2 regions of the Streptomyces sp. Ag109_G2-15 genome follow, and region 1 is predicted to be linked to the other one. Evidence: riboswitches for the same ligand, from Rfam matches in the RefSeq annotation. Region 1 holds a riboswitch; the other holds the start of a gene.
What was found. Region 1 has a riboswitch for thiamine pyrophosphate ahead of thiO (glycine oxidase ThiO). Riboswitches for the same ligand answer to the same signal wherever they lie in the genome.
Positions count from the first base shown of each region.

Region 1 (5,703 bases):
CAGACGGTCCAGGCCGGGCTCGCCGGGTCGCCGCGCCACACCATCCGGTCGGCCGCGGGGTGGTGGCCGGCGTACTGGACGAAGCGGCCGAACTGCTCGGACCAGAAGTACGGGACCGGGTCGTAGACCACGGGGATCTCGCCCAGGATGTTCGCGGCGACCGTGCGCGGGCCCTGCAGGGCGTTGTCCCAGTGGTGGACCAGCAGCCGGGCGCCGTACCGGGCCGAGGGGAAGGAGGCGCAGTCGCCGACCGCGTAGACGTCCGGGGCGGAGGTGCGCAGCTGGGCGTCGGCCACGACCTCGCCGTGCGTGCCCAGCTCGATGCCGGAGCCGGCCAGCCAGGCGGTGGCGGGGCGCGCGCCGATGCCGACGACGACGGCGTCCGCGGGCAGCCGCGTGCCGTCGGCGAGCACCACCGCGCCGGGCTCGACGCGCTCCACGCGCGCGTGCGTGCGCAGCTCGGCGCCGCTGTCGGCGTACCAAGCGGTCATCGGGGCGGCCACCTCGGGCGGGAGCGCGCCCGCGAGCGGCCGGTCGGCGGCCTCGACGACGGTCACCGCGCAGCCCGCCTCCCGGGCCGCCGTGGCGAACTCGGCGCCGATCCAGCCGGCGCCGACGACCACGATGGCGTGCTGCCGGGCGAGCACCGGTCGCAGCCGTTCGGCGTCGTCCAGGGTGCGCAGCAGGTGCACGCCGGGCACACCCTCGGTGCCGGGCAGCGTGATCGGTTCGGCGCCGGTGGCGAGGACCAGCACGTCGTACGGGACGGGCCCGGCCTCGGTGTCCAGTTCGTGGTCGCCGGGGCGCACGCCGAGCACCTCGCAGCCGAGCCGCAGGTCGACGCCGAGCGACTCGAAGTCGATGTCGAAGGCGGAGCCCTCGGCCTTGCCGAGCAGCACGGCCTTGGACAGCGGTGGCCGGTCGTACGGCTGGTGGGGCTCGGCGCCGATCAGCGTGACGGTCCCCGTGAAGCCCTGTTCACGCAGGGCGACCGCGGTCTGCACTCCGGCCATGCCGGCGCCCGCGACGACCACGCGCCGCCCCTGTGACGTGCCCTGCTGCGGTGTCTGCTCGCTCACCCGATCACCATAGACAACTGACAATCCGTCAGTCAGCGGGCGTGCTCGGTGACCTGCTCCACAACGCTGGTCCCGGCGCCCGGCTGGGACTCCCACTCCCAGGTCTCCTCCAGCCGCACCCGCCCGTCCGGCAGCTCCACGACGGTCGAGACGCAGTGCCCCGAGGAGGTGGTCCCGTCCCGCTTGAGCTGCACGTACCGGAAGTCCAGCCGGTCACCGGCCCGGGTGCCGACCAGATGGCCGCGTACGACGTCGCCGCCCGCGTACTCGGCCCAGATCTCGCCGTCCTGCTCGTGGTACGTGAACCGGGTGCGCGTACCCACCTGACCTGGTGCTTGGTCCGCCACCGGGGCGAGGACGAGGCCGTCCAGCGAGCGGGCCATGGATCGGGGCTCCCTTACGAGTGACGAGCGCTGCGGGCTAGGGTGGCCACCGTACAAGCACTCGCGGGAGCCCGGACGCACCGGGCTGAGAGGGAGGCTGGCGGCCTCCGACCGTACGAACCTGATCCGGGTCATGCCGGCGAAGGGAGGGGCTGGACGCCCATGTCGTCACGTACGTCCGACGTCCTCGTCATCGGGGGCGGGATCATCGGCCTGGTCACGGCCTGGCGGGCCGCGCAGCGCGGGCTCGCCACGGCCGTGGTGGACCCCGAGCCCGGCGGCGGGGCCGCGCGGGTCGCGGCGGGGATGCTGGCCGCGGTCACCGAACTGCACTACGGCGAGGAGACGCTGCTCGCCCTGAACCTGGAGTCCGCCCGCCGCTACCCGGACTTCGCGGCCGAGCTGACCGAGCTGACCGGCCACGACCTCGGCTACCGCCGCTGCGGCACGCTCGCCGTCGCGCTCGACGCCGACGACCGCGCCCACCTGCGTGAACTGCACGCGCTCCAGCAGCGTTCGGGCCTGGAGTCGGAGTGGCTGTCCGGGCGGGAGTGCCGGCGTCTGGAGCCGATGCTCGCGCCCGGGGTGCGCGGCGGGCTGCGGGTCGACGGCGACCACCAGATCGACCCGAGGCGGCTGGCCTCGGCCCTGGTGGCCGCGTGCGAGCGGGCCGGGGTGGTGTTCCACCGGTCCTGGGCCGAGCGGCTCGACGTCGTCCGGGACCGGGCCGCCGGGGTCACCACGGCGGACGGCACGGTGCTGCGCGCGGAGCGGACCGTCCTCGCGGGCGGCAGCCTCAGCGGGCGCCTCACGGGCGTCCCGGAGGACGTACTGCCCCCCGTGCGGCCGGTGAAGGGCCAGGTGCTGCGGCTGACCGTGCCGCGCCGGTACGCGCCCTTCCTGAGCCGTACCGTGCGGGCCGTGGTGCGCGGCAGCCAGGTCTACCTGGTGCCCCGGGAGAACGGCGAGCTGGTCGTCGGCGCCACCAGCGAGGAGCTGGGCTGGGACACGACGGTCACCGCCGGGGGCGTGTACGAGCTGCTGCGCGACGCCCATGAGCTGGTGCCCGGGATCACCGAGCTGCCCCTCACCGAGACCCGGGCGGGACTGCGCCCCGGCTCCCCGGACAACGCGCCGCTGCTCGGCCCGTCCGGGCTCGACGGGCTGCTGCTGGCCACCGGGCACTACCGCAACGGAGTGCTGCTCACGCCGGTCACCGGGGACGTCATGGCGGAGCTGCTGGTCAGCGGTGAGCTGCCCGACGAGGCCCGTCCGTTCACGCCGAAGCGCTTCGGCGCCGTACTCATGGAGCAGCCCGCATGAACATCTCCGTCAACGGGGAGCGCCGCCAGGTCGCCCCGGGCACCGCGCTGGACGCCCTCGTGCAGACCCTCACCGTGGCGCCCTCCGGGGTGGCCGCCGCCCTCAACGAAACCGTCGTCCCGCGCGCGCAGTGGGCGACCACGGCCCTCGCCGAGGGTGACCGTGTCGAAGTCCTCACCGCCGTGCAAGGAGGCTGACCCATGGCCGACGATCCCTTCGTCCTCGGTGGTGTGCCCCTCGGCTCCCGGCTGATCATGGGTACGGGCGGCGCGCCGAGCCTGGAGGTGCTGGAGCGGGCCCTGGTCGCCTCCGGTACCGAGCTGACCACGGTGGCCATGCGGCGGGTCGATCCCGCGGTGCACGGCTCGGTGCTGTCGGTGCTGGAGAAGCTGGGCATCCGGGTGCTGCCGAACACGGCGGGCTGTTTCACCGCCGGGGAGGCCGTGCTGACCGCCCGGCTGGCCCGGGAGGCGCTGGGCACCGACCTGATCAAGCTGGAGGTCATCGCCGACGAGCGGACGCTGCTGCCGGACCCGGTGGAGCTGCTGGACGCGGCGGAGACGCTGGTCGACGACGGCTTCACGGTGCTGCCGTACACCAACGACGACCCCGTGCTCGCGCGGAAGCTGGAGGACGTGGGCTGTGCGGCGGTGATGCCGCTGGGCTCGCCGATCGGCTCCGGACTCGGGATCCGCAACCCGCACAACTTCCAGCTGATCGTGGAGCACGCGCGCGTGCCGGTGATCCTGGACGCGGGGGCCGGCACGGCGTCGGACGTGGCCCTGGCGATGGAGCTGGGGTGTGCGGGCGTGATGCTCGCCTCGGCCGTCACGCGGGCCCAGGAGCCCGAGACGATGGCCGCCGCCATGAAGCACGCGGTGGAGGCGGGGCGGCTGGCCCGGCTGGCCGGGCGGATCCCGCGCAGGCACTTCGCCGAGGCCTCCTCCCCGGCGGAGGGCCGCGCGCACCTGGATCCGGAACGCCCTGCCTTCTAGCCGCGTGCCACCAGGGTCACAGCTCTGCTGCAGTCCGTCCCCGGAACGGCCGAGCGGGCGGGACTGTCGGTCACCCCTCGTACACTCGCCTGCGTGGATACGACCCTTCAGGACCCCCTCGTCGGGCAGGTGCTCGACGGACGGTATCGCGTCGATGCGCGGATCGCGGTCGGTGGGATGGCCACGGTCTACCGGGCCCTGGACACCCGCCTCGACCGTGTGCTCGCGCTCAAGGTGATGCACCCGACCCTGGCGGCCGACGGGTCGTTCGTGGAGCGGTTCATCCGGGAGGCCAAGTCGGTCGCCCGGCTCGCCCACCCCAACGTGGTGCAGGTCTTCGACCAGGGGACCGACGGGTCGTACGTGTACCTGGCGATGGAGTACATCGCCGGGTGCACCCTGCGGGACGTGCTGCGCGAGCGGGGCGCGCTGCAGCCGCGGGCCGCGCTGGACATCCTGGAGCCGGTGCTGGCCGCGCTCGGCGCCGCCCACCGGGCCGGGTTCGTGCACCGGGACATGAAGCCCGAAAACGTGTTGATAGGGGACGACGGCCGGGTCAAGGTCGCCGACTTCGGGCTCGTACGGTCCGTGGACACCGTGACCAGCACGACGGGTGCGGTGCTCGGGACCGTGTCGTACCTCGCGCCCGAGCAGATAGAACAGGGCACCGCCGACCCCCGCGTCGACGTGTACGCGTGCGGTGTCGTCCTCTACGAGATGCTGACCGGCGGCAAGCCGCACTCCGGGGACTCCCCCGCGCAGGTGCTCTACAAGCACATCCACGAGGACGTGCCCCCGCCCTCGGCGCTGGTGCCGGGGCTGCCGTACGAGCTGGACGAGCTGGTCGCCTCCGCCACCGCCCGCACCCCGGACATCCGGCCGCAGGACGCGGCGGCGCTGCTCGGCCAGGTGCTGCGGGCGCGGGCCGGTCTCAGCGCCGAGCAGCTGGACGCGTTGCCGCCGCAGGCGCTGTCCGCGGAGCACGAGCACCGCGACATCTCTGCGGACCGTACGAGCGTGATCCCGCGCTCGCTGACCGTGCCCCGGCCGCTGCCCGTCAACGAGGACGAGGACCCCGCCGCGGGCGTCCAGCACACCAGTCGGCTCCATGCACCGCCCGTGCCGCCCCGTCGGACGAGGCGCCTGGTGCTCACGGTCGTCGCCGCCGTGCTGGTCGTGTTCGGCGTGGGCGCCGGGGTCTGGTACATCAACTCCGGCCAGTTCACGAAGGTCCCGCCGCTGCTGTCGAAGACGGAGGCTCAGGCGAGGGAGCGGCTCGACACGGCCGGGCTCAACGTCGGAAAGGTCAAGCGGGCCTACAACGACACCGTCAAGCGCGGCACGATCATCAGCACCGACCCGGCGCCCGGCGCCCGCATCCGGGACAACGACTCGGTGACGCTGACCATCTCGCTCGGCCCGGAGACGGTGAACGTGCCGGATCTGGAGGGACAGCCGCTCGCCAAGGCTCAGGCCCGGCTGAAGGCGGACGGTCTCGAGCCGGGCATGGTCACCCGGGAGTTCAGCGACGACGTCCCCATGGGGTCCGTGATCGCCACGACACCACAGGCAGGCACCAAGCGGCATGCCGGTTCGGCGATCGCGCTGACCGTCAGCAAGGGCAGCCGGATCGACGTACCGGACGTCACCGGCAAGGACCTGGACGTGGCCCGCCAGGAACTGACGGACGCCGGGCTGAAGGTGAAGATCGCCGCCGAGCAGATCAACTCCGAGTACGACAAGGGCAAGGTCGCCGCGCAGAGCCCGGGTGACGGCAGCCAGGCCGCCCAGGGCGACACGGTGACGCTGACCCTGTCCAAGGGCCCGGAGATGATCGAGGTCCCGGACGTGGTGGGCTCCAGCGTGGACGACGCGACGAAGCGGCTGGAGGCCTACGGCTTCCAGGTGGAGAAGGACCGCGGG
Region 1 is NZ_OCNI01000001.1:5,192,766-5,198,468, reverse strand. Features, by position in the region: gene CRP49_RS23335 (NAD(P)/FAD-dependent oxidoreductase) at 1-1,079, opposite strand, end outside; gene CRP49_RS23330 (hypothetical protein) at 1,112-1,462, opposite strand; TPP riboswitch at 1,516-1,627, shown strand; gene thiO (glycine oxidase ThiO) at 1,625-2,785, shown strand; gene thiS (sulfur carrier protein ThiS) at 2,782-2,982, shown strand; gene CRP49_RS23315 (thiazole synthase) at 2,986-3,780, shown strand; gene pknB (Stk1 family PASTA domain-containing Ser/Thr kinase) at 3,874-5,703, shown strand, end outside.

Region 2 (5,703 bases), 2.2 Mb from region 1:
GGCGAGGTGCTGATCCGGCTTCAGGTCGGCGGCGACCAGGCCATGTTCCGCTCCTCGGCGCCGCCGCTCGTGGCCTTCCTCGACCGCACGGACAAGCTCGTGCCGCTCGGTCAGGAGGGCGCGCTGGCCGACTTCGACGCCCACCTCGACGAGGCCCTGGACCGCATCCTGGCCGAGGAGCAGAGCGCCGGCTGAGGCGTTGCGGCGACGGGGCGCCAGGCGCTCTGCCCTGCCGCGTGTGACTGTGCAGGAACGCTTCTTCAGTGGACTTCCGGCCCCTGCCGGGCCCCGCTCACCGCTTCCGGCGTCGGCCCCTGCCGCCGCGCGCCGGAGCGGGCTGTGCCCCGGCGGGGGCCGCCGCGTCCGGTCCCGGCCGGTCGGCCGACACCACCAGGGCGGCGAGCGCGGTGGTGACCGGGACGGAGGCGACCAGGCCGATCGAGCCCACCAGCGTGCGCACGACCTCCTCGGCCACCAGTTCGCTGTTGGCCACCGTGCCCACGCTGCTCTGTGCGATCGAGAACAGCAGCAGCAGCGGCAGCGCGGCGCCGGCGTAGGCGAGGACGAGGGTGTTGACCACCGAGGCGATGTGGTCGCGGCCGATGCGGATGCCCGCCCGGTACAGCCCGCGCCAGCCCATCGCCGGATTGGCCTCGTGCAGCTCCCAGACCGCCGAGGTCTGCGTCACCGTCACATCGTCCAGGACGCCCAGCGAACCGATGATGACGCCGGCCAGCAGCAGACCGCTCATGTCGATCGACGGATACAGGCCGTGGATCAGACCGGTGTTGTCGTCCGTGTTGCCGGTGAGCGCGGCCCAGTCGATGAACTCCGAGCCGAGGACGCCGATCAGCAGGAGGGAGGCCAGCGTGCCGAGCACCGCCACCGACGTACGGGCCGACAGTCCATGGCACATGTAGAGCGCGATGAGCATGATCGCGCTCGCCCCGACGACGGCCACCAGCAGCGGATTCGAGCCCTGCAGGATCGCGGGCAGGATGAAGAGCGTCAGCACCATGAAGCTCACCGCCAGCGCGACCAGCGCCATCACACCGCGCATCCGTCCCACCACCACGACGGCGAGCGCGAAGATCCCCGCGAGCAGCGCCATCGGGAACTTGCGGTTCACATCGGTGACGGAGTACTGCAGGTCCTTCGGCGCCGAGGGCTCGTAGGCGACCACGACCTTCTCGCCCTGGTGCAACTGCCGTGACTGGTCGGGCTGCACGATCTCGGTGAACGTACGGCCCTGGTCGTTGCCGGTGTCGACCCGGACCGTCGCCTTCTTGCAGGTACCTTTCGCCTCCTGCTGCGCGGAGTTGCCCTCAGCGGTGGAGGTGTCTCCGGTCGGGGTGTCCCCCGAGGCGTTCACCGACTTGCAGCTCACCTCGACCACCTTGGTGACCGTGGCCTGCTGTGTCTGGCGGTCGAAGCCGACGCCCGTGCGCTCGTGCGGTGGGGCTCCCCCGGGCCAGAGCACCACCAGGCCGACCACGACCGCGGCCGCGAACGGGATCAGGATCGCCGCGATGACCTTGCGCAGATGCTTCGAGACCGGCGCGGCGGGTCCGTGGCTGTGGCTGTGACCGTGCGAGTGGCCGTGGCCGTGGCCGTGGCCGTGGCCAGGGCCCGGGACGTGCTGGTGCCCGTGTCCGTCGCCGTCATGGCCGTGTCCGTCGCCCTGTCCGGAACCGCCTCCGCGCGGCGGTTCGGAAGGCGGGTACGGGTACTGCTCCATGGTGGTCACCGCCAGATCATCGCAAGAACGCCAGGGGCCCTCTGGTCACCGCGCCCGAATTGACGCTAGCGTGGAGGCACCTTTGCACACGCGGGAGCTCGGAGCACCGGGCTGAGAGGACGCTGACCTCCGTATTCGCGATGTTTCACGTGGAACGTGGTTTCACGGGAAACATCGGCAGACGGAAACCGCTGCGTCGACCGCCGAACCTGTTACCGGGTAATGCCGGCGTAGGGAGTAGGTCTCATGACCAACAAGGACGCACGCACGCCTGCCTCCGTCCAGGACGACAAGTCCCAGGAGGCCGGGAAGTCCATCGGCTGGCACAAGGCGTATATCGAGGGCACCCGCCCCGACCTGCGCGTGCCGGTCCGCCAGGTGCACCTCACCAACGGGCAGTCGGTCACGCTGTACGACACATCGGGCCCGTACACCGATCCACTCGTCGACACAGATGTCCGCAGGGGCCTGCCGCCGCTGCGGGACAACTGGATCATCGCCCGCGGCGACACCGAGGAGTACGCCGGCCGTCCCGTCCGTCCCGAGGACGACGGGATCAAGCACACCTCACCGCGCGGCGGGCTGCGCAACCTGGACGCGGTCTTCCCCGGGCGCCCGCGTCAGCCGCGCCGGGGCCGTGACGGCAAGGCCGTCACACAGCTCGCGTACGCCCGCCGCGGCGAGATCACGCCCGAGATGGAGTTCGTGGCCCTCCGCGAGAACGTTTCTCCCGAGGTGGTCCGCGAGGAGATCGCGGCGGGCCGTGCGGTGCTGCCGGCCAACGTCAACCACCCGGAGATCGAGCCGATGATCATCGGCAAGCGGTTCCTGGTGAAGGTCAACGCCAACATCGGCAACTCCGCGGTCACGTCCTCCATCGAGGAGGAGGTCGAGAAGATGACCTGGGCGACCCGGTGGGGCGCCGACACGGTCATGGACCTCTCCACCGGCCGCAACATCCACACCACCCGCGAGTGGGTGCTGCGCAACTCCCCCGTCCCCATCGGCACGGTGCCGCTCTACCAGGCGCTGGAGAAGGTCGACGGCAGGGCCGAGGAACTGACCTGGGAGATCTACAAGGACACGGTCATCGAGCAGGCCGAGCAGGGCGTGGACTACATGACCGTCCACGCGGGCGTGCGCCTGCCGTACGTGCCGCTCACCGCCAACCGCAAGACCGGCATCGTCTCGCGCGGCGGCTCGATCATGGCCGCGTGGTGCCTCGCGCACCACAAGGAGTCGTTCCTGTACGAGAACTTCGAGGAGCTGTGCGAGATCCTCGCCGCCTACGACGTCACGTACTCGCTGGGCGACGGCCTGCGCCCCGGTTCCATCGCGGACGCCAACGACGAGGCGCAGTTCGCGGAGTTGCGCACGCTCGGGGAACTCAACCGGATCGCCAAGCGTTTCAACGTACAGACCATGATCGAGGGCCCGGGACACGTCCCGATGCACAAGATCAAGGAGAACATCGACCTTCAGCAGGAGATCTGCGATGAAGCTCCGTTCTATACGCTCGGCCCGCTGACGACGGACGTTGCTCCGGCGTACGACCACATCACCTCCGGCATCGGTGCCGCGATGATCGCCTGGTGGGGCACGGCGATGCTCTGCTACGTCACGCCCAAGGAGCACCTGGGCCTGCCCAACCGTGACGACGTCAAGACCGGCGTCATCACCTACAAGATCGCGGCGCACGCGGCCGACCTCGCCAAGGGGCACCCCGGAGCACAGGAGTGGGACGACGCGCTGTCCGACGCCCGCTTCGAGTTCCGCTGGGAGGACCAGTTCAACCTCGCCCTGGACCCGGACACGGCACGGGAGTTCCACGACGAGACGCTGCCGGCCGAGCCCGCCAAGACGGCCCACTTCTGCTCCATGTGCGGGCCGAAGTTCTGCAGCATGAAGATCTCGCAGGACATCCGCCGCGAACACGGCGGCAGCCGGGCCGAGATCGAGGAGGGCATGGCCCAGAAGTCGAAGGAGTTCGCAGCAGCGGGCAACCGGGTGTACCTGCCGCTCGCCGACTGATCCCGCCGCGGTGACCGTCGGTCCCGGAGACGTGCGAGCGTCTCCGGGCCGGGTGTCCGGCCGCGCCCCTGGCCGGGGCGCAAGCCGGGCTATTCCGGCTGGTGTTCCGGGCCACCGAAGTCGGGGCTCGTGTAGTCCGGGCTGGTGAAGCTGGGACGGCCGGAGGCGGCGCCGTCGTCGGGGCTGCTGAAGCCGGGCCGGTCGTAGCCCAGACGGGGCATGCGGCCGGTCGGGGCCGGCGGGGCCGCGCGGTGCAGGGCGGCCGCGCCGGGCTGGGCGAGTGCGTCCCGCAGGAACGGCAGGATGCCGCGCTCCAGCAGGGCGTCCCGCCAGGCCTCTCTGGCCCTGGCCACCTCCTCGCTCGCTGCGTCGTGGGTTCCGGCTTCCGCCGCGGCGCTGTTGCGCAGGGCCGTGAGCAGCAGCCCGACCGCGGCGACGAGGATCGCGGCCGCGGCCACGGCGCCGAACACCCAGCCCGCGGTGAGCATGGTCTGGGCGAAGGCCTGGCCGGGGGCCAGCATTCTCAGGATGTAGCCGACGAGCAGGAAGATCGCCGCGGCGGTCCCGGCGAGGACGGGAGCCAGCACCGCGATCACGGCGATGGCGCCCGCACCGGTCGTCTCGGCGGCCTCGCCGATGCCGGCGGCGAGCCCCATCGCGTCCGCACCCGGTTCGACGGAACCGGAATCGCGGGCGGCCACGGGGGTGGACGGCGCCGGGTGGCGCAGTTCCTCGCGGGCCTTCACGTAGTGCTGGTACTCGGTCGCCACGGCGGCCGTGATGAGCGCGGTGGCGTTGAGGGCCATGGTGCGCAGTTGTTCGGGGTTCAGCCGCTGTCCGACAGCGGCCAGTTCCGGTCGGTGTGGTGCGGAGCGCAGCGCCTCATCGAGGATCCGCTCGAATTCCTGGCGGTCCTCGCTCAGCAGGTGCTGCGGAACGCTGTTCATGTGCATCCCCCGATGCTCCGTAGGGCTTGGGGCTCGCATGCCGGCGAGCCGTCGGGCAGAAACGGAGGGGAGCCTGCTACGGATAAGCCGATGGTAGAGCCGTGACGGCACACGGTGACAGGGGGTTGCCGGAATTTGCGTGCCGACCTGCGTTCATGCGGTATGGGGTGCGCCTGCCCCGGGAACGCTCAGATATCCAGGGGAAGTTGCTGGACCAGCAGTTTTCCGGCCATGGTCACTCCGCCGTCCATGGCGATGGCGAGTCCCTCGGCGTAGACGTGCGGTCCCTCGACGACCGGCCCGCCGCCCTCCTCGCCGTCCTCGGAGCCGACTTCGCCGAGCAGGTACGGAATGGGGCTGTGGCCGTGAACGATGCGGGTGCCACCGTACGTATCGAGCAGGGAGCGTACGGCGTCGGCGCCGCCCTCGTCGCGGAAGGAGAAGCGCTTGGTGAACTTCCGGAACAGGTCCCAGCATTCGTCCGCGTCGTTGCGTGTGAGCGTCTCACGGACGGTGTCGTTGACGGCCTCGATCGAGTCGCCGTAGTCGAGGTATGCGGTGGTGTCGGAGTGCACGAGCAGGTAGCCGTCGACCTCCTCGACGGCGTCGAGGCGGGCCATCCACTGCAGGTGGTGGTCCTGGAGGCGGTCCATGTCGGTCTTCTGGCCGCCGTTGAGCAGCCAGCCCGCCTGGAAGGTGGCAGTGCCCGCGCCGGAGTTGACGGGGGTGTCGCCGAAGCGCTTGGCGCCGAGTAGCAGCAGCTCGTGGTTGCCCATGAGGGCCTTGCAGTAGCCGCCGGCCGCGGCCGCCTCGGCGGACAGCCGCATCACCAGGTCGATGACGCCGATGCCGTCCGGGCCGCGGTCGGTGAAGTCGCCGAGGAACCACAGCCGGGCGGTGCCCGCGCACCACTGGCCGGAGGCGTCGATCAGCCCCTTCTCCTGCAGGGCGGCCACCAGTTCGTCCAGGTAGCCGTGGACGTCGCCG
Region 2 is NZ_OCNI01000001.1:2,998,695-3,004,397, forward strand. Features, by position in the region: gene CRP49_RS13355 (SsgA family sporulation/cell division regulator) at 1-195, shown strand, start outside; gene CRP49_RS13360 (YibE/F family protein) at 293-1,738, opposite strand; TPP riboswitch at 1,819-1,992, shown strand; gene thiC (phosphomethylpyrimidine synthase ThiC) at 1,985-3,769, shown strand; gene CRP49_RS13370 (hypothetical protein) at 3,859-4,722, opposite strand; gene CRP49_RS13375 (metallophosphoesterase) at 4,905-5,703, opposite strand, start outside.
Region 2: another riboswitch for thiamine pyrophosphate. It lies ahead of thiC (phosphomethylpyrimidine synthase ThiC); the one in region 1 lies ahead of thiO (glycine oxidase ThiO).